2 regions of the Amycolatopsis sp. NPDC104775 genome follow, and region 2 is predicted to be linked to the other one. Evidence: riboswitches for the same ligand, from Rfam matches in the RefSeq annotation. Region 2 holds a riboswitch; the other holds the start of a gene.
What was found. A riboswitch is a leader RNA that binds a small molecule or an ion and turns the genes downstream of it on or off. The one in region 2 is predicted to bind ZMP and ZTP.
Positions count from the first base shown of each region.

Region 1 (10,426 bases), on a different contig from region 2:
GTTTCGGGCATCGGCGGCATCGCGGCCGCGCTGTGCTCCGGGCCGATCATCCGCGGGATCGGGCAGGCCCGCTCGATCTGGCTGGTTCCGCTGCTGGTGTGGCCCGGCGCGCTGCTGATCCCGTTCGCCGGGCCGGGCTGGCGGATCGCGCTCGCCGGGCTGGGCTTGGCCGCGTTCGGGTTCGGCGTGATCCTCTACAACATCGCGCAGGTCTCCTACCGCCAGGCGATCACCCCGGACCGGCTGCTGGGCCGGATGAACGCGAGCGTCCGGTTCGTCGTCTGGGGCGCGATGCCGCTCGGCGGGCTGCTGGGCGGCGCGCTCGGCGAATGGCTCGGGCTGACCGGCACGCTGTGGGTGGGCTGTGCCGGGGAGGTCGCCGGGACCCTGTGGGTGCTCTGCTCTCCGCTGCGGCACATGCGGGACCTGCCGACGAGTGCGGAAATCGCTGTACCCGCCCCGTAAAGTGCGAGCATGAACGAGAAGATCCCGCACAAAGTCGGCGTCGACGGCCTGACCGCCAAATGGGTACCGGCGTGGGAACGCGAAGGCGTATACCGGTTCGACCGGACGCGCCCGGACGTCTACTCGATCGACACGCCGCCGCTGACCGCGAGCGGTTCGCTGCACATCGGGCACGTCTTCTCCTACACGCACACCGACGTTCTCGCGCGCTACCAGCGGATGCGCGGGCGTTCGGTCTTCTACCCGGTCGGCTGGGACGACAACGGCCTGCCCACCGAACGCCGCGTGCAGAACCATTTCGGCGTGCGCTGCGAACCCTCCCTGCCCTACGACCCGTCCTTCACCCCGCCGGAGAAGCCCGGCAAGAACGCGATTCCGGTGTCCCGGCGCAATTTCGTGGAACTGTGCCGCCAGCTGACCGAAACCGACGAGAAGGTGTTCGAGGAGGTCTGGCGGAGCATCGGGCTTTCGGTGGACTGGACGCTGGCGTACCAGACGATCGACCCGGCGACCACGGAAATCTCGCAGCGCGCGTTCCTGCGCAACCTCGCGCGCGGCGAGGCCTACCAATCCGAAGCCCCGACGTTGTGGGATGTCACCTTCCGCACCGCCGTCGCCCAGGCGGAACTGGAGGACCGCGAACGGCCGGGCGCGTATCACGATCTCGTGTTCACCGCCGATGGCGGCGCGGAAGTGCTGATCTCCACCACGCGACCCGAGCTGCTGCCTGCCTGTGTGGCGCTCGTCGCGCATCCGGATGACGAGCGGTACCAAGGACTTTTCGGGAAGACCGTGCGCACGCCGGTGTTCGGCGTCGAGGTGCCGGTGCACGCGCACCATCTCGCCGATCCGGAAAAGGGCACCGGCATCGCGATGGTGTGCACCTTCGGCGACACCACGGACGTCACCTGGTGGCGCGCGCTGCAGCTCGAAACCCGTCCGGTACTGGGTCGCGACGGCCGGTTCCGCGCCGAACCGCCGCACGGCGTTCCGGCCGACAAATACGAGCCGTTGGCGGGCAAGACTGTCCACACTGGACGGCAGATCTTGGTGGACCTCCTGCGCGAGGCGGGCGCGCTGCGCGGCGAACCGCGGCCGATCACGCATCCGGTGAAGTTCTACGAAAAGGGCGACAAGCCACTGGAAATCGTCACCAGCCGCCAGTGGTACCTGCGCAACGGCGGGCGCGACGACGCTCTGCGCACGAAGCTGCTGGAACGCGGCGAGGAGCTGAACTGGGTCCCGCCGCACATGCAGGTCCGCTACCGCAGCTGGGTCGAAGGCCTGACCAGCGATTGGCTGATCAGCCGCCAGCGGTTCTTCGGCGTGCCGATTCCGGTCTGGTACCCGCTGGACGCCAACGGCGAGCCGGACCACGACGCGGTGCTGACGCCCGACGACGCGAGCCTGCCGGTGGACCCGAGCACCGACGTCCCGCCGGGCTACACCGAGGACCAGCGCGGCGTGCCGGGCGGATTCGTCGCGGAAGCGGACGTGATGGACACCTGGGCGACGTCGTCGCTGACGCCGCAGATCGCCGGGCGCTGGAGCCTCGACGACGACCTGTTCCGCCGCGTGTTCCCGTTTTCGCTGCGGCCGCAGGCGCACGAGATCATCCGCACTTGGCTGTTCTCCACCGCGGTCCGCGCCGAACTGGAGGAGGGCGTGCTGCCGTGGCGCGACGCGGTGATCTCCGGCTGGGTGCTCGACCCGGACCGCAAGAAGATGTCGAAGTCGGTCGGCAACGTCGTCACTCCGGCGGATCTGCTGGAGCGGCACGGTTCCGACGCGGTGCGGTATTGGGCGGCGAGCGCGCGGCCGGGCGTGGACACCGCAGTCGATGAAGGCCAGATGAAGGTTGGGCGAAGGCTGGCGACGAAGCTGTTGAACGTGAGCCGGTTCGTGCTCGGCCTCGGAACCCCCAGGCCGGAATCGGTCGCGACAGAACCGCTGGACCGTTCCGTGCTCGCCGCGCTGGCGAAGGTGATCGAAGAGGCGACGGCGGCGTTCGAGGCGCTCGACCAGGCGCGCGCGTTGCAGGTGACGGAGACGTTCTTCTGGACGTTTTGCGACGACTACGTGGAGCTGGTGAAGGGCCGCGCGTACGGCGATCTAGGCGCGGAGGCGGCCGAATCGGCCCAGGTGGCACTGCGGACGGTGCTCTCGGCGCTGGTGCGGATGTTCGCGCCGGTGCTGCCGTTCGCCGCCGAAGAGATCTGGTCGTGGTGGCAGGAAGGTTCGGTGCACCAGGCGTCCTGGCCGACCGCGGCTGACAGCGACGGCGACGCCGCCTTGCTGCCGCTGGCCGGGTCGGTGATCGCTGCCGTGCGAAGGGCCAAGAGCGACGCGAAGGTGTCCATGCGGACCGCCGTCGAAACGCTGTCGGTGACCGCTCCGGCGGACGTGCTCGAGGGCTTCGCCGGAATCGCCGAGGACGTGCGGATCGCCGGAGTGGTGAACACCGTCGCCACCCAGGAAGGCGAACTCTCGGTGGCGGTGACGATCAGCTGATCAAGCGCCCGCGGCGAGCCACCAGGCTTCGTCCAGCTCGCCGCGGGCCACGATCTCGGCCGGCCCGGTCAGCGTGGATTCGCCGCGCCCGACCGTGACCGAGACCCGGCCGCCCGGAATGTCCACTGTGGATTCGCCGGTGTCCTTGCCGGAGAGGTGCAGCGAGGCGGCGACCGCGGCGACCGTGCCGGTGCCGCACGCCCGGGTCTCCCCCACGCCGCGCTCGTGGACGCGCATCCGCAGCGCGCCCTCGCCGAGCACGTTGACGAACTCGAGGTTGACGCCGTCCGGGAACACGTCGTGGTCGAAAACCGGCTGGTCGCGCAGGTCGAGACCGGCGATGTCGGTGTCGGTGACCGACACCAGGTGCGGGTTGCCGACGTTCACCGCGACCCCGGAGAACGGCTGCCCGGCCACCACGGTGACCGACGTGCCGGTGATCGCCGCCGGGCCCATCTGGACGGTGACCGAACGGTCCGGGTGCACGACGACCGGCCGGTCGCCCGCGCGGGTGCCGATGACGAACTCGCCGTCCGCCTCCAGGCCGGCGTCAACCAGGTAGCGCGCGAAAACGCGGGTGCCGTTGCCGCACATCTCGGCGATCGAACCATCCGCGTTGCGGTAGTCCATGAACCACTCGCCAGCGGATTCTTCGCCGATCGCCTTCGCGCGCACGACGCGCAGCACGCCGTCCGCGCCGAGGCCCCGCTGCCGGTCGCACAGCGCCGCCACGCGCTCCGCCGTGAGGTCCAGGCGGCCAGCGGCGTCCGGCAGCAGCACGAAGTCGTTCTGCGTGCCGTGGCCCTTGAGGAATTCGATGCCGCCCATACGTCCAGGCTACTGGTCGAGCGCGGCGAGGACCCGCGCGGCCAGGTCCGCCGAGCCGCCGTCGAACCACTGGATCCGCTTGTCCCGGCGGAACCAGGAACGCTGCCGCCGCACGAACCGGCGGGTGGCCTGCGCGGTCGCCGCCGCCGCTGCCGAGAAGTCACCTTCGCCGTCCAGTTCGGCCAGCACTTGCTGGTAGCCGAGCGCCCGCGAAGCGGTTTTCCCGTCCCGCAGACCGCGATCGAGCAACGCGCGCACCTCGTCCACGAGACCGGCCTCGAACATCCGCTCCACCCGCAGGTCGACGCGCTCGTCCAGCTCGGCGACCTCGCGGTCGACTCCGATCAGCACGGTGTCCCAGCGCGCCGGACCTGGTTTCGGCAGGTTCGCGGAGAACGGTTCGCCGGTGATCTCGATGACCTCCAGCGCACGCACGATGCGGCGGGTGTTCGTGGGCAGGATCGCTGCCGCGGCGACCGGATCGCGCGTCTCCAAGCGGGTGTAGAGCGCGGCGGTGCCGAGTTCGGCGGCCTCGTCGTCGAGCCGTGCGCGCACCGCGGGGTCGGTGCCCGGGAAACGGAGGTCGTCCAGAACCGCTTGCACGTACAGCCCGGAGCCGCCGGTCAGCACCGGAACCCGGCCCGCGTCGAGAATCCGCTCGATCGTGCCGCGGGCGTCACGCTGATAGGCGGCGACCGACGCGGTCTCGGTCACGTCGAGTACGTCCAGCAGGTGGTGCGGGACCCCTCGGCGTTCCTCCGGGGTCGCCTTGGCGGTGCCGATGTCCATGCCCCGGTAGAGCTGGAGCGCGTCGGCGTTCACCACCTCGCCGTCCAGCGCCAGCGCGAGTTCGACGGCCAGCGCGGTCTTCCCGGTGGCGGTGGGGCCGACGACGGCCACCGGACGGGGCCGCTGAGCAGGGCTGATCACGCCGGTGAACGGTACCCGGCCAGGAAGGGACGCGGGCACGGAGCGTCAAGGAGAAGTAGGATCAACGCTTTCAGGCGGCTCACCCAGTACCACGGCGCGCGCTGAGCTGCTTGAATGCCGCTGGGGCCCCATGCCCCCCCGGCAAAGCACGACAACAGCGCAACCCGGCCCCGCTCCCGCGGCGGGGCGCCCGCAGCCGCGGGCGTACAGGCGATAAGGAGCCTGCGATGGCCCAGGAGAACACGTCCCCCGGCACCCCGGCACCGCACCCGGTGCCGCACGCGCAGGGCGCCGGCCATGCCGCGCCTCCGGTGCCGCCCGCCGAGCCCGCCCCCGCCACCTGGGGCCGGATCGACGGGGAAGGCACCGTTTACGTCTTCACCGCCGACGGCGAACGCGAGGTCGGGGTCTGGCAGGCCGGAACGCCCGAGGAAGGCCTGCTGCACTACGCGCGCCGCTTCGACGACGTGCGCACCGAGGTCGAACTGCTCGAAACGCGGCTGAACTCCGGGGCGGGCGACCCGAAGCACGCGCTCACGAGCGCCACCCAGATCCGCGACGGGCTCGGCGAGGCGGCCGTGGTCGGCGACCTCAAGGCGCTCGGCGCGCGACTCGACTACGTGATCGGCCTGGCGGAGAAGGCGCTGGTCAACGTCAAGCACGAACGCGAGGAAGCCCGCGCCGCGGCCGTCGCGCGCAAGCAGGCGCTGGCCGACGAGGCGGAGAAGATCGCCGCCGAGTCCACCCAGTGGAAGGCCGCGGGCGACCGGCTGCGCGCGATCCTCGACGAGTGGAAGACGGTCAAGGGCGTAGACCGCAAGACCGACGACGAGCTGTGGAAGCGGTTCTCGAAGGCGCGCGAGGCGTTCAACCGCCGCCGCGGCTCGCACTTCGCCGAGCTGGACAAGCAGCGGGCGAGCGCGAAGCAGCGCAAGGAAGAGCTGATCGCCGAGGCCGAGGCGCTGTCCGACTCGGACGACTGGGGTGCCACGGCCGGCCGGTACAAGGAACTGATGGCCGAGTGGAAGGCCGCCGGACGTGCTCCGAAGGACAGCGACGAGGCGCTGTGGCAGCGCTTCCGCGCGGCGCAGGACGCGTTCTTCGCCCGCCGCTCGGCGGTGTTCTCCGAACGCGACGCGGAGTTCGCCGGCAACGCCCAGCGCAAGGAAGAACTCCTGGTCGAGGCCGAGAAGATCGACGTGGCGGCCAACCTCGAAGCAGCCAAGTCGGCCCTGCGCCGGATCCAGGAGCAGTGGGACGAGATCGGCAAAGTCCCGCGCGAGCGCATCCGCGAACTGGACGGACGGCTCAAGGCGGTGCAGGACGCGGTGAAGTCGGCCGAGGACAGCCGCTGGCGCCGCACCGACCCGGAGGCACAGGCGCGCGCCGCGCAGTTCCGGGAGCGGGTCGAGCAGTTCGAATCGCAGGCCGCCAAGGCACGGGCCGCCGGGGACGAGCGGCGGGCGAAGAAGGCCGAGGAGCAGGCCGCCCAGTGGCGGGAATGGATGGAGGCCGCGGAAGCCGCGGTCGCCGATCGCTGAGCTGATTCCCGAAACGGCCGGTACCGCTGGGTACCGGCCGTTTTGTTTGCCTGGCTCCGCCCGTTCGGATCTGTCGCGGTTCGTCAGAGCGAGTGCCGGACTTCTGCTGCTTGAACTGTCTGTGCCAGCAGCACAGCGATTGTCATCGGCCCCACGCCGCCTGGCACGGGAGTAATGAAGCCCGCCCGTTCCCGTGCGGAGTCGCACTCGACGTCGCCGACGTTGCCGGGGTTGTATCCGGCGTCGAGAACGACAGCGCCGGGCTTGATCCACTCCCCTCGCACCAGCTCCGGCCGCCCCACCGCAGCCACTACGACATCGGACTCGCTCACGATGTCGCTGAGACCCGTCGTCTTGGAGTGGCAATACGTGACCGTCGCGTCTCGGCCGAGCAGGAGCATGCCGATCGGTTTCCCCAGGATCGGACTGCGCCCGATCACCACGGCCCGGCGCCGCGCGAGCGGAACGTCGTAGAAGTCCAGCAGGCGAAGGATCCCGCCCGGGGTGCAGGCGTGGAAGCCCGGCTCGCCGAAGGCCATGCTCGCGAAACTCCGCATGGTCACCCCGTCGACGTCCTTTTCCGGCGCGATCGCTTCGAACGCGGCGCGCTCGTCGACGTGGCCGGGTACGGGATGCTGGAGCAGGATGCCGTCCACCGCCGGATCGGCGGACAGCTCGCGGATTCGGCCGACCAGGTCATCCGAGGTCGTGCCTGCGGGCACGTCGACGTGGCGGGACTCGATGCCGACCCGAGCACACCGCGCGCGCTTCATCCTGACGTACGTGCGCGAGGCGGGGTCGTCGCCGACCAAGACTGTCGCCAAGGTCGGCGGACGGCCGGTCCGCCGCGCGAAAACCCCAGCACGCCGGGCCGTCTCGGCCAGCAGCACAGCGGCGACGGATTTGCCGTCCATGATCTGCGCGGGCATCGGCACTCCTCACTCGTGATGAATGAGGGACACCCAGGCGGACGATGTCTTCTCGATGTGCACTCCCCGGTGGTCGCCCACCCGACGCCAGTCGTGCGACACCGATGCTACCGACACGGCAACGGTTCAAGGCTGCCGGAAACGGTCAGTTGCGCGAGAAAGCCGTCCGCATCCAGAGCGTCGCCAGGATGATCGTCGCGATCCACGCCACGATCATGCCGATTCCCGGACCGTCGCCGGCCGCTCCGCTGGCGTGCGCGGACTGCTGCGACCAGATCGCCAGCAGGCCGTCGACCGAGGCGAACCAGCCGCCCGCGGCGCAGCACCACGCGACCCACCAGCGGCGCGACACGAGCGCGACCGCGCCGATGAACACGCCGACGCCGGTGGACGTCACGGCGAACAGCTGCGGCACCCCGCCCGCCTCGCCGGCCAGCGTCTCCCAGCCCGCGCGGCCCTGTGCCCACGGCAGGATCTGCGCCACCAGCAGCACGAACATCAGCACCGAGATGGTGAACCCCCGCCTGCCCAGCTCGACAGTGCGCGCGACGCGGCGGCCCGCGTCGTCGATCTCGTCGCTCAGCCTGCGGTCCACCTCTGCCGGAGTTCCCGGTTCGCTCATCCTGCACACCCACTCACCGGGGCCGGCTGCGCCGCCGGGGCTCCGAAGCCCGGCAGTCCCAGGGTGACCCCGCTCGTCTTGGGCCGAAGACCGGCTTCGGCGTTGTCGCCCGCTCGCGTGCGGCGATGCGTCAGGAGGTCGCCGTCGGCGACCAGGTGGTGTGGCGCGCCGTAGCTGATCACCGTCTCCACGACGTCGCCCGGCCGGACCGAGCGGTCGACGGCCGAGCCGGACGGCGTGAAGTGCACCAGCCGACCGTCGCGAGCGCGGCCGCTCATCCGGTGCGTCTCGGCGTCCTTACGGCCTTCCCCCGCCGCGACCAGCAGCTCGACCCGGCGGCCGACCAGCTTGCGGTTCTCTTCCCAGGAGATCTCGTTCTGCAGCTCGACCAGCCGGTCGTAGCGCTCCTGCACGACCTCCTTCGGCAGCTGCTCCGCCATTTCCGCGGCGGGCGTGCCCGGGCGCTTCGAGTACTGGAAGGTGAACGCGCTGGAGAACCGGGCGGCGCGGACGACGTCGAGCGTCGCCTGGAAGTCTTCCTCGGTCTCGCCGGGAAAGCCGACGATGATGTCGGTGGTGATGGCGGCGTCCGGCATCTTGGCGCGCACCTCGTCGAGGATGTTCAGGAACCGCGTGGACCGGTACGACCGGCGCATCTCGCGCAGCACCCGGTCCGAACCGGACTGCAGCGGCATGTGCAGCTGGTGGCAGACGTTCGGCGTCTCGGCCATCGCGTCGATCACGTCCGAGGTGAACGCGGCCGGATGCGGCGAGGTGAACCGCACGCGCTCCAGTCCGTCGATCCCGCCGGTGGCGCGCAGCAGCTTGCCGAACGCGAGCCGGTCGCCGAACTCGACGCCGTAGGAGTTCACGTTCTGGCCGAGCAGCGTCACCTCGAGCACGCCCTCGGCGACCAGCGCCTCGACCTCGGCGAGGATCTCGCCAGGACGGCGGTCGCGCTCCTTGCCGCGCAGCGACGGCACGATGCAGAACGTGCAGGTGTTGTTGCAGCCGACCGAAACCGACACCCAGCTCGCGTAGGACGATTCGCGGCGCGCGGGCAGCGTGGACGGGAACGTCTCGAGCGATTCGAGGATTTCGACCTCGGCCTCGGCGTTGTGCCGCGCGCGCTCCAGCAGCGCCGGCAACGAGCCGATGTTGTGCGTCCCGAAGACGACGTCGACCCACGGCGCGCGCTTGACGATGTCGCCGCGGTCCTTCTGAGCGAGACACCCGCCGACGGCGATCTGCATGTCCGGATTGGCGACCTTGTCCGGGCGGAGGTGCCCGAGGGTGCCGTAGAGCTTGTTGTCGGCGTTCTCCCGCACGGCGCAGGTGTTGAACACGACCAGATCCGGCTTCGCCTGCCCGGCGGCGGGGACGTAGCCCGCTTCCTCGAGCTGCCCGGCGAGCCGTTCGGAGTCGTGCACGTTCATCTGGCACCCGAACGTGCGGATCTGGTACGTTTTCGCGTTCATCGTGCTCCAGCCTAAACCCCGCGGCCGGCGCCGGACCCAGCACCCGCCCGGCGGGAGTTATCCGGCGGTATCCGCGAGAGGGCTCCCCGCGCATTCCGGTAATCGGGAAATGTGCCGTTGACCGGGAACGGAAATACACTGAACCGGCCACCGCGGAACAATTTTATCTATTGTTTTCCGCGCCCTCCCGAAGATAAGATCACCGCCATTGTTTCCGAATCAGACCGCCGCCGCTCTGGAGGAAAAGTGCGCAAGGTTTTCGCTTGCTCGGCGGCCGCAGTCGCGAGCACGCTCGTCGTCGCCGCGCTGGCGGCCGCCCCGGTCACGGCGGCCCCCGCTCCGGCTCCCGCCCCTCTCTCGGTGAACTGGTCGGCCGACCCCGCCGACGGCGTGGGCGCGTTCAACTCGATCCAGTGCGCCGACGGCCACTTCAAGACCGCGACCGACGCCGCGAAGGGCAAGGTGTGGGTCGCCGAGCAGCTCGCGCAGGAGGAACGCTGCGAGGCGGTCGGCCCCGACCTCGCCGCGGGCAAGACCTTTTACCTCGGCTGGTCGTCGAAGTACCGCATCACCGACTCCACCAGCCGCTACGTCTTCCAGCTGAAGTGCAGCCCGAGCACCGGCACCGCGAACCACCCGGTCGTCCTCAAGATCTCCGGCGGCAAGCTCCAGCTGGAGGAATGGACGACCGACCACACCAGCGTCAAGCTGTGGGACGCCCCGGTCTCGAACGACCAATGGCACGACATCGCCTTCCGGATCTCCACCGACCGCACCCAGGGCACGATCCAGTTCTGGTTCGACGGCAAACGGCAGACCTTCTTCGACGGGTCGACCACCTACACCGGCACCACGATCGACGGAGACCGGAACTACCTGAAGTGGGGCGTCTACCACCAGGCCGACGAGACGGCGACGCAATGGCTCACCAAAATCCGGATGGGCGACAGCCTGACCGACGTCACCGGCTGACCTCTGGCACCATCGCCTCATGCGATGGAGGCTCGCGGCGGCGCTGGCAGTGCTCACGGTGCTGCTGAGCGGGTGCGGGCCGAGCTTCGCGAACCTGCACCTGCGCGTCGCCGCCGGGTCGGCGGGCGGCGTGTACCACGACCTCGCCGG
Region 1 covers NZ_JBVJOE010000011.1:204,826-215,251, reverse strand. Annotated here, with positions in the region: gene ACZ63D_RS36840 (MFS transporter) at 1-465, shown strand, start outside; gene valS (valine--tRNA ligase) at 475-2,976, shown strand; gene dapF (diaminopimelate epimerase) at 2,977-3,804, opposite strand; gene miaA (tRNA (adenosine(37)-N6)-dimethylallyltransferase MiaA) at 3,814-4,734, opposite strand; gene ACZ63D_RS36820 (DUF349 domain-containing protein) at 4,962-6,275, shown strand; gene ACZ63D_RS36815 (bifunctional 5,10-methylenetetrahydrofolate dehydrogenase/5,10-methenyltetrahydrofolate cyclohydrolase) at 6,359-7,204, opposite strand; ZMP/ZTP riboswitch at 7,229-7,309, opposite strand; gene ACZ63D_RS36810 (Rv2732c family membrane protein) at 7,350-7,826, opposite strand; gene miaB (tRNA (N6-isopentenyl adenosine(37)-C2)-methylthiotransferase MiaB) at 7,823-9,304, opposite strand; gene ACZ63D_RS36800 (heparin lyase I family protein) at 9,551-10,276, shown strand; gene ACZ63D_RS36795 (TAXI family TRAP transporter solute-binding subunit) at 10,296-10,426, shown strand, end outside.
Region 1: it holds a riboswitch for ZMP and ZTP, as region 2 does, so the genes downstream of both, ACZ63D_RS36815 (bifunctional 5,10-methylenetetrahydrofolate dehydrogenase/5,10-methenyltetrahydrofolate cyclohydrolase) here and ACZ63D_RS31405 (serine hydroxymethyltransferase) in region 2, are expected to answer to the same signal.

Region 2 (10,426 bases):
GCTCACCCGTGCAGGCGCCGCACCCAGGCCGCGGGATCGGCGATCTCGGCGCGGGTCGGCAACGTGTTCGGCGAGCGCCAAACCTTGTTGAACCCGTCCATCCCGACCGCGTCGACCACGTGCCGCGTGAACTTCGCGCCTTCCTCGTACTGGCGGATCTTCGCGTCGAGGCCGAGCACCGCGCGCAGCAGCCGGTCGAAAAGCCCGCCGCCCTGGCGACGCGCGGTGAACCGCTCCCGGATCTGTTCGACGCTAGGCACCACCTGCGGGCCGACCGCGTCCATCACGTAATCGGCGTGACCTTCCAGCAGCGTCGACAACGCCAGCAGCCGGTCGAAAACCGAGCGTTCCTTCGGCGACTGCAGCAGTTCGGCGATCCCGCCGCCCTTGCCGCGATTGCGCAGCGCGTCGGGCAGCCGGCCGACCAGCTCGGCCAGGCCCTCGGTGGAGCTTTCCGCCAGACCGGACACGAGCCGCTCGACCTCGTCGGCGAAGTAGTCGCGCAGCCACGGCACCGCGGTGAACTGCAGCCGGTGCGTGCATTCGTGCAGGCAGACCCACAGCCGGAAATCGTGGGCGGGCACCTTCATCGCGCGTTCGGCGGCCACCACGTTCGGCGCGACAAGCAGCAGCTCGCCCTTGTTTTCCGGGCCGCCGAACGGGTCGTACTGACCGAGCACGCGGGACGCCAGGAACGCGAGCACCAACCCGGTCTGCACACCCGCGCCGGACGCCAGGATCGGGCCGAGCGGGCCGCCTTGCGCCGCGGGCAGCGCGCGGCCGGTGAGCACGCCGAGACCGGACGCCGCGGACCGGACCCAGCCCGGCCGGTCCACCACGGTGCCGGGCAGCAGCGGCAGGTCGCGGCCGAGGCCGGTCAGCTCGCGGACGTGCCCCTCCGCCTCGGCGGTCAGCTCCCGCAGATCGACGACCGCGCGGTCAGCCTCGCCTCGGGCGACCTGCGGGCCGCCGCGCACCAGCAGCGCGCCGGTGGCGGCTGCCCGGTCCCAATCGACCATGGGCCGCCGCGGGGTCTCGGTTTCCTGGCTCACCCCTCCGACGCTACCTGGCAGTCCACGATCGTGGGCAGTTCAGCCGAGCGGGTTCAGCGAGTCGGCGCAGTGCCGGGTTACCCGGCGGTCACTTGCAGCCGCAGCCCCGCAAGGCCGTCGCCAGCACGTCGAGCGCCGCCTGTCCGGAGTTCTTCTCCGAACCGTTGGACATGAACGCGAACGCGAGCACCCGGTTGTCGCTGTCGAGCACATACCCCGCCAGGGTGTTGACGCCGGTGAGCGTGCCGGTCTTGGCGCGCACCCAGCCCCTGCCGCCCTGGGTTTCGCCCGAGTGGTAGCGGCCGTGCAGGGTGCCCTCCGGGCTGCCCGCGACCGGCAGCCCGGCCAGCAGCGGACGCAGCTTCGGCGTGTTCGGGTCCTTGCCGTCCGGACCGGCCGCCGCGGCGAGCACCTGTGCCAGCAGCCTGGCCGGCACCTTGTTCTGATTGGACAGTCCGCTGGTGTCGAACAGCTGAAGGCCGTTGACGTCGAAACCGTGGTCCGCCAACACCTTCTTCACCGCGGCGGAGGCACCGGCGAACGACGCCTCCCCGCCGGTGGCCATGGCGACCTGGCGGCCGAGCGCGTCGGCGAGCACGTTGTCGGAGATCTGCAGCAGCGCGTACGCGAGGTCCGGCAGCGGGGCCGACTGGACCTCGCCGAGCACCTTCGCCCCTTCCGGAGCCTTGGCGGCACCGGCGGGGCTCGCGCCGAGCTTGTCCGCGACGAGCTGGGTGAGCGCGGTCCCCGGGTTGCCCGAGCGCATGGTCTCGTCGGCCTTCGGGTTGCCGCGGCCGCCGTCGGTCATGGCCGGGACGATCGGGGCGCCGTACAGCGACGGCGCGTCACCCGGCTCCCAGCCCGGCGCGGTGTTCGGACCGCTGTAGGCGCTCGCGTCGAGCTGGACCTTCTTGACCTCGCCACCAGCCTTCTTGACCTGGTTGACGAGGTCGTCGACGTGCGCCGCGCCCGGGTAGAGCGGCGAGTCGGTGCCGACCGGGAGCGCGGTCAGCGACGGATCGCCGCCGCCGACGATGACGACCGTGCCCGGCTGCGCGCCCTGGACGATCTTGGTGGGGATCCGCTTGGTCGGCTCCATCGCGAGCAGCGCCGCGGAAACGGTGAGGATTTTCGTGGTCGACGCCGGGGTCAGCGGGGTGTTCGACGCGTGGTCCCACAGCACCGTGCCGCTGGCCGGGTCGATCACGCTGCCGCTGAGCTGCGAGAGCGCCGCCGCACCGGCAGGACCGGAGAGCTTCGCGGCGACTCCGGCCGCGGACGGTCCCTGGCCGGAGGTGTCCGGGCCGTGCAGCGCGAGGCTGGCGTCGGCGGGGTCGGGCGCGCTGCCCTTCGGCGCGTTCGGCGCCCACGGCAACCCGAGCCGGTTGGACACGGCGGGCACAGCCGACGCACCGCCCGCCGCGGCCAGCAGAAGCAGCACGACGAGCGCCAGGATCAGCACCTTCCGGCGCGGCTTCTTCCCCTCTGGACGAGGCTCGTCGCCCGCGGGCGAGGTCGGCCCGCCACCGGCTGGCGGCTCCGGAGGCGACTGCTCGGCGGCGGCGCGCGGCGGAATCTGCTCCGGACCTGGGCGCTCCGCGAAGCCTTCCGCGGGCCGGGGAATGCCGACGGTGGCCTCGGACGGTCCCTCCTGCGCGCTCGGGAAGCCTTCGGCGGGACGCGGAATCCCGACCGTGGCCTCCGCCGGGAACTGCCCGCCGGACGGGTCGATCCGCATCGGCCGCACCTGGTTGCCACTCGCCGATGGCACGGTGCCGGGCGGCGGTTCGGGCAGGGCGGGACGCACCGGGATTTCAATCTGCTGCGACCACTGCTCGGAGTCGGCCGGGCCGGAGTCGTTCTCAGGGCGACCGGACTGGGCCCGGTTGTCCTGCGGCCCCCCTTCCCGGCCAGGCTGACCCTGGCCGGGCGATCCGGACTCACCACGGTTGTCTCGCGGCTGGCTACCGTCCCGGCCGGGCTGGTCCTGGCCAGCCGGTCCCGAGTCGTTCCGGAAGGCGGTCCAGCCCTCCTTCGGCGGCTCCTCCCCCTGCTCGTCCCGCGCGACGATCGGCCGGAACGCCGCCCAGCCCTGGTTGTTCTCGCCCGTTCCCGGCGTTTCGTCCCGGAACGCGGCGAACTGCTGCCCTTGGTTCTCCGAAGGCTGGCCGGACTGGAACGGCTTCCACCCCTGCCCCTCGCCCGAAGCCCCCGAACCAGACCCGGCGGGCTCGAACAGCGAGTTCCCCGGCTTCCGCGGGGCCTGCCACGCGGGCGTGGACTGCTGCTGCCCAGCCTGACCAGGCGAAACGTTCTGCTCCGCAGACGGCCTCTGCTGCTGCGCGGGCTGGGAAGTCTTCTCGACGGTCGAGGACTGCACCGTCTCCTCAGCGTCCGGCCGGGCCGCGTTGTCGCCCGGCTTCGGCACCCCGGCCGCGAACCGGGTCGGCCCCTCCACCGGCACCCACGGCGCCTGCGGTTTCGGTTCCTCGGGCCGCGACGGAGCGGCGCCGCTCATCCGGTCCGCGAGGTTCGACCGGGGCGGGTCCGGCGGCGTGACGGGAGCGTCCGAGGGCGCGTTCAGTCCGGGGACTTCCTCGGGCGGGACGTTCGGCTTGAACCAGGATCCCGGCCCGTCGCCCGGTGTGACATTGGGCACGGAAAGTTGCGCGGTGGCCCCCGCGTCGCGCTTGGGCAGGGGAAGGCGGGAGGTCGCCCGGTCCGCCTGCGACGAGGTGTCCTCGTCGCCCGTGGGCCACCTCGGCTGGTCGTTTTCCGGCACCCACCACTCCTTCTCACCCGCCCCCGGAGGGGCCAAGCTCACATGCCGTCTGGCCGACATCGGCGCGACCGGCCGACGGGGCGTAGTCCACACTAGTGACGTCAACGAGGTCATTAGGTTGCCGCCCACGAGCGCGTGGGACACCGAGAGTCAAGAAGCAGCGAGGACGGCCGTGGAATTCGACGTCACGATCGAAATCCCCAAGGGGGAGCGCAACAAGTACGAGGTCGACCACAAGACCGGTCGGATCAAGCTCGACCGGACCCTGTTCACGGCGACCCAGTACCCGGCCGACTACGGGTTCATCGACGACACGCTCGGACAGGACGGCGACCCGCTCGACGTGCTCGTGCTCGTCCAGGAGCCGACGTTCCCCGGCTGCCTGATCCGCTGCCGCGCGATCGGCATGTTCCGGATGACCGACGAGAAGGGCCCGGACGACAAGGTCCTCGCGGTCCCGACGAACGACCCGCGCCTCGAGCACCTGCGCGACATCCACCACCTGAACGAGTTCCACAAGCTCGAGATCCAGCACTTCTTCGAGGTCTACAAGGACCTCGAGCCGGGCAAGAGCGTCGAGGGCTCGTCGTGGGTGAGCCGCGCCGAGGCCGAGGCCGAGATCGCTCGCTCGTACGAGCGCGAGACCGACCGCCTCGCCAAGGAAGAGATCAACGGCGAAGCGCACCACTGAGCTACGCGAAAAAGGGCCGTGCACCGCAGAGGTGGACGGCCCTTTTTACTGCCTGCTCAGCCCGCGAGGGCCAGTTCGCCCGCTTCCTGCTCGGCGCGCTGCTCCATCGCCGACTTGTCCGAAAGCGGCTTCTCCCGCAGCAGCCAGACCAGCGCGAACCCGACGGTCAGCACCGCGCCGCCGATCAGGAACACCGTGCTCATCGAGCTGGAGAACCCTTCCAGGATCGGCCGGGCGAGCACCGGGTCGAGGTGCGCCAGGAACGAGGTGTCGTTCACGTCGAGCCCGCCGCCCGCCAGCTGCCGCGCGAACTCCGGGTGCTGCGCCAGCGCCGCGGTGTAGGCCGGGGAGGCCATCGCCGAGCGGACCGCCGCCGCGATCCGGTCGCCGACCGTGCTGAACAGGATCGACAGGAACACCGCGGTGCCCGCCGTGCCGCCGATCTGCCGGAAGAACGTCACCGACGAGGTCGCGACCCCGATGTCGCGGGGCGTGACGTCGTTCGTGGCGGCCAGGGTCAGCGTCTGCATGGTCGAGCCGAGGCCGAGTCCGAGCACGAACGCGATGGCCATGACCACGCCGAGCGCGGTGTCCACGCCGATCATCGAGAACGAGAACACCGCCGCGGCCATCAGGCCGAGCCCGGCGACCGCGAAGCCCTTGTACCGGCCGGTCCGGATGATGATCCGGCCGCTGCCGAGGCTCGCGACCATGATCCCGAGGGTGAGCGGCAGCATCTGCAGCCCGGCCTGGGTCGGCGTCGCGCCCTTGACGATCTGCAGGTACAGCGGCAGCGACATCATCGCGCCGAACATCCCGATGCCCTGGATCACGGTGACCATCGTCGACACCCGGAACACCCCGCTGCGGAAGAGCCGCAACGGCAGCAGGGCGGCGTCGCCCATCCGGCGTTCCTGCAGGATGAACAGGGCCACGCCGAGCGCGCCGACCAGGTACATCGCCAGCGACGCGGGCGAACCCCAGCCCCATTCGCGGCCCTGCTCGGCGACGAGCAGCAGCGGCACGAGGCCCAGCGTCAGCGCGCCGGCTCCGAGGAAGTCGACCTTCTGGTCCACCCGGGTGTGCGGGAGGTTCAGCACCTTGCTCACGACGACCAGCGCGGCGAGCGCGATCGGGACGTTCACCATGAACACCCAGCGCCAGCCGGTCAGTCCGGCGAACGAGTCGAGCCCGGCGAAGAACCCGCCGACGACCGGGCCCGCGACGCTGGAGACGCCGAACACGGCCATGAAGTAGCCCTGGTAGCGGCTGCGTTCCCGCGGCGAGGTGATGTCGGTGATGATCGCCAGCGCGAGCGACATCAGACCGCCGGCGCCGAGCCCCTGGAACGCGCGGAACGCGGCCAGTTCGTACATCGATCCGGCCATCGCGCTCGCCAGCGAACCGGCGAGGAACAGCGAGATCGCGGTCAGGTACATCGGCTTGCGGCCGAAGAGGTCGGACAGTTTGCCGTACAGCGGCGTGGAAAGCGTCGCGGTGATCAGGTAGGCGGTGGTGGCCCAGGCCTGCAGGCTTTGTCCGTGCAGTTCGTCGGCGATGGTCTTCATCGCCGAGGACACGATGGTCTGGTCGAGGGCCGCCAGGAACATGCCGAGCATCAGTCCGGACAGAACCGTGAGGATCTGCCGGTGTGAAAGCCGTCCGTTCGTGGTGGCGCCCCCTTCCGCAGTGGCGGTGTCGCTCATGGTGGTCTCCCTCAGCGCCTGATTGAATGCTGTCGAGCTACTTGCTTGTATCTCTCAACTACTTGCTCGACACAACTGTTCCCGAAAAGCTTGCATTCATCAACCAAATATCGTGTGACGCTAATCTCTCGCCGGGCGATGTCGAGAACGGGCGGACGGCTCCGTCCCTGGCGCGAACGTGGCCGACAAGGGGTCGCCACCAGCATTGAGGAGAACCACGATGGCCAAGTACCTGCTGCTCAAGCACTACCGCGGCGCGCCGGCTTCGGTGAACGACGTCCCGATGGACCAGTGGACGCCCGAAGAGGTCACCGCCCACATCCAGTACATGCGCGACTTCGCGGACCGGCTCGTGGAGACCGGCGAGTTCGTCAGCGAGCAGGCGCTGTCCTCGGAGGGCACGTGGGTCCGCTACGACGGCGAGGGCCGCCCGCCGGTCACCGACGGCCCGTTCGCCGAGACCAAGGACGTCATCGCGGGCTGGATGATCATCGACGTCGACAGCTACGAGCGCGCGCTCGAACTGGCCGGCGAGCTGTCCGCGGCTCCCGGCGCGGGCGGCAAGCCGATCCACGAGTGGCTCGAACTGCGCCCCTGCTACGGCGTCCAGCCCTCGGTGACCGAATGAACGACGAACTGCTGCGGGAACTCGTTCCCGCGGTGATCGGCATCCTCGTCCGGCGCGGAGCGGACTTCGCGTCGGCCGAGGATGCCGTGCAGGAAGCGCTGATCCGCGCGCTGGACGCGTGGCGGGACGATCCGCCGCGCGACCCCAAGGCGTGGCTCATTTCAGCCGCGTGGCGCCGGTTCCTCGACGCCACGCGGTCGGAGTCCTCGCGCCGGGGCCGGGAAGTGGCGATGGACGCCGAGCCGCCGCCCGGTCCGGCGTCCGCGGTGGACGATTCGCTCCAGCTCTACTTCCTGTGCGCACACCCGTCTTTGACGCCGTCCTCGGCTGTCGCGCTCACGTTGCGCGCGGTCGGCGGGTTGACGACGAAGCAGATCGCGCAGGCGTATCTCGTGCCGGAAGCGACGATGGCGCAACGGATCAGCCGGGCGAAGCGGACCGTGTCCGGCGTGCGGTTCGACGCGCCCGGTGACGTCGCGACCGTGCTGCGCGTGCTGTATCTGGTGTTCAACGAAGGCTACTCGGGCGAAGTCGACCTCGCCGCCGAAGCCATCCGGCTGACCCGGCAGCTCGCGGCGGGATTCGATCATCCGGAAGTGGCCGGTCTGCTCGCCTTGATGCTGCTGCACCACGCCCGCCGGGCCGCGCGGACGAAGCCGGACGGCAGCCTCGTGCCGCTCGCCGAACAGGACCGCGGCGCTTGGGACACCCGGCTGATCGCGGAGGGCGTCGACATCCTCCAGGCGGCGCTGGCCCGCGACCAGCTCGGCGAGTACCAGGCCCAGGCCGCGATCGCCGCGCTGCATGCCGACGCTCTCGCCGCGGAGGAGACCGACTGGGTGCAGATCGTCGAGTGGTACGACGAACTGCTCGCGCTGACCGACAGTCCGATCGTCCGGCTCAACCGGGCCGTCGCGGTCGGCGAGGCGGACGGACCTCGGGCCGGGTTGAAAGCGCTGGCGGAACTGGACGACAAACTGCCCCGGCACCACGCCGTGGCGGCCTACCTCCACGAACGCGACGGAGACCTCGCCACCGCCGCCCGGCTGTACCGCGAAGCGGCGGAGAAGGCACCGAACGTCGCTGAGCGCGATCACCTGACCCGGCAGGCCGCGCGGCTCAACACGCAGCTGAAACGCTGAGGGGCCGCCCGTCCGGACGCCCCCTCAGCGAAGGATCACTCGCTGTAGCCCGGAATCGGGAACGGCTGCAGGAACTCGCGGATCTCGGCGGCGATCGCATCCAGCGCGCCGTCCTGCTGCGCCGCGGCGGCGGTCACGGTCCGGTCGATCCAGTCCGCGACCTGCACCTGGTGTTCGGGCTTGAGCCCGCGCGTGGTGATCGCCGAGGTGCCCAGCCGGATGCCGGAGGGGTCGAACGGCTTGCGCGGGTCGAACGGCACGGTGTTGTAGTTCAGCTCGATGCCCGCGCGGTCCAGCGCCTGCGCGGCGGGTTTGCCGGGCACCGCCTTGTTCGTCAGGTCGATCAGCAGCAGGTGGTTGTCCGTGCCGCCGGAAACCAGGTCGTACCCGCGCTCGACCAGCGCTTCGGCCAGTGCCTTGGCGTTCGCGACGATCGTGTGCGCGTACTCGGAGAACGACGGCTGCTGCGCCTCCCCCAGCGCGACCGCGATGGCGGCCGTCGTGTGGTTGTGCGGACCGCCCTGGAGACCAGGGAACACCGCCTTGTCGACGGCCTTGGCGTGCTCGGCGTCGGACAGGATCATCGCGCCGCGCGGACCGCGGAGGGTCTTGTGCGTGGTCGTGGTGATGACCTGCGCGTGGCCGACCGGCGACGGGTGCGCGCCGCCCGCGATCAGGCCGGCGATGTGCGCGATGTCGGCGACCAGCACGGCGTCGACCTCACGCGCGATCTCGGCGAACGCCGGGAAGTCGATGGTGCGCGGGATGGCCGTGCCGCCCGCGAAGATCAGCTTCGGCCGGTGCTGGCGGGCGAGGTCGCGGACCTGGTCGAGGTCGACGCGGCCGGTCTCCTTCCGGACGCCGTAGCGGACCGGCGTGAACCACTTGCCGGTCGCGGACACGCTCCAGCCGTGGGTGAGGTGGCCGCCGTCGGGCAGCGCCATGCCGAGCACGGTGTCGCCGGGCTGGGCGAACGCCAGGTACACCGCGAGGTTGGCCGGGGAGCCGGAGTACGGCTGGACGTTCGCGTGCTCGACGCCGAAAACGGCCTTCGCCCGCTCGATCGCCACCTGCTCGACCTGGTCGATGAACTGCTGGCCCTCGTAGTAGCGCTTGCCGGCGTAGCCCTCGGAGTACTTGTTGGTGAGCACGCTGCCGGTCGCTTCGAGCACCGCCTGCGAAACGTAGTTCTCGGACGCGATCAGGCGGATCTTGTCGTGCTGGCGTTTCGCCTCGTCCTCGACGAGACCGGCGATCTGAGGATCCGCCGCGGACAGTGCGGACAAGGCGGGCTGGTGTGTCATGGCGTACTCCGGCTCTGCAGTGGCCATCACCCAGGCGCGCGGTGCCGGCCTCGTCGTCGCTCCCCGGTGGTGCTCCACCTCTTGAATGGCGCCAGTCGCTGCTGCGGACGCAGTTTAGTGCACCGCGCCAGAGCGTCCGGCCAGCGGGAAACGGCTCAGACCTGCTCGATGCCGCCGCGGTGGCGCCGCGCGAGTTCCTGGTAGACCGCCGCGTTGTGCTCGACCCACACTCGCGCGGAATCGGTGAGTTCCACGAACTTCTTCGCCGGGCTGCCCATCGCGATCGTCTCCGCCGGGACCTCGGTGCCCGGCGTGACCGTCGACCCCGCGGCGACGAACGCGCGCGGTCCGATCACCGCTCGGTCGAGCACCGTGGAACCGTTGCCGATCAACGCCTGTTCGCCGACCGTGCAGTCGTGCACGAGGCACTGGTGCCCCACGGTCACGTTGCGGCCGACCTCGGTCGTCTCGGGTCCGGAGTGGATCACCGAGTTGTCCTGGATGTTCGCGCCCTCGCGGATGACGATCGGGCCGAAATCCGCGCGGATCACCGCGCCGTACCAAACCGAAGCGTCCTTCTCGACGGTCACGTTGCCGATCAGGGTGGCGGTGGGGGCGATCCAGGCGTCCGGGTGAACCTGCGGGCTGACGCCGTCCAAGGAGAACAAAGGCATGCCGGGAGCCTAAGCGGCGTCAGCGGTATCCGGCGAAGCAGAGCGCCTCGATGTCGCCGCGCAGGCTCGCGGACGACCGCGGCCGGACCCGTTGCTGCACCACCGCGCCGAGCAGATAGCTCAGCAGCGAGCGGGCGCGGGCACGCGGATCGTCGACGTCGAGCGGGGCGAGGAGTTCGACGAGCAGTTCGGTGATCGAGGTGAGCATGGCGTCGATCGCCTGCGGATGCTGTGCGCGGCCGGCCGCGATCCAGTACTCGAACCAGAGGAAGGCACCGTGCGGATGGTCGGCGAACTCGGCGAGATAGGCCTCGGTCACCGCGAAAAGCCGTTTGCGCGGGTCGGAGTGCTTGTCCGCGACCTTGCGCAGTTCCGCCACGAAAGTGTTGATGTGCGCGGCCATCGCCCGGTCGATGAGCACGTCGATGTCGGCGAAGTAGTAGTGGA
Region 2 covers NZ_JBVJOE010000008.1:181,054-191,479, reverse strand. Annotated here, with positions in the region: gene tilS (tRNA lysidine(34) synthetase TilS) at 1-6, opposite strand, end outside; gene ACZ63D_RS31435 (zinc-dependent metalloprotease) at 3-1,019, opposite strand; gene dacB (D-alanyl-D-alanine carboxypeptidase/D-alanyl-D-alanine endopeptidase) at 1,141-3,834, opposite strand; gene ACZ63D_RS31425 (inorganic diphosphatase) at 4,007-4,525, shown strand; gene ACZ63D_RS31420 (MDR family MFS transporter) at 4,582-6,231, opposite strand; gene ACZ63D_RS31415 (YciI family protein) at 6,452-6,859, shown strand; gene ACZ63D_RS31410 (RNA polymerase sigma factor) at 6,856-8,001, shown strand; gene ACZ63D_RS31405 (serine hydroxymethyltransferase) at 8,037-9,305, opposite strand; ZMP/ZTP riboswitch at 9,327-9,414, opposite strand; gene ACZ63D_RS31400 (gamma carbonic anhydrase family protein) at 9,461-9,979, opposite strand; gene ACZ63D_RS31395 (TetR/AcrR family transcriptional regulator) at 9,999-10,426, opposite strand, start outside.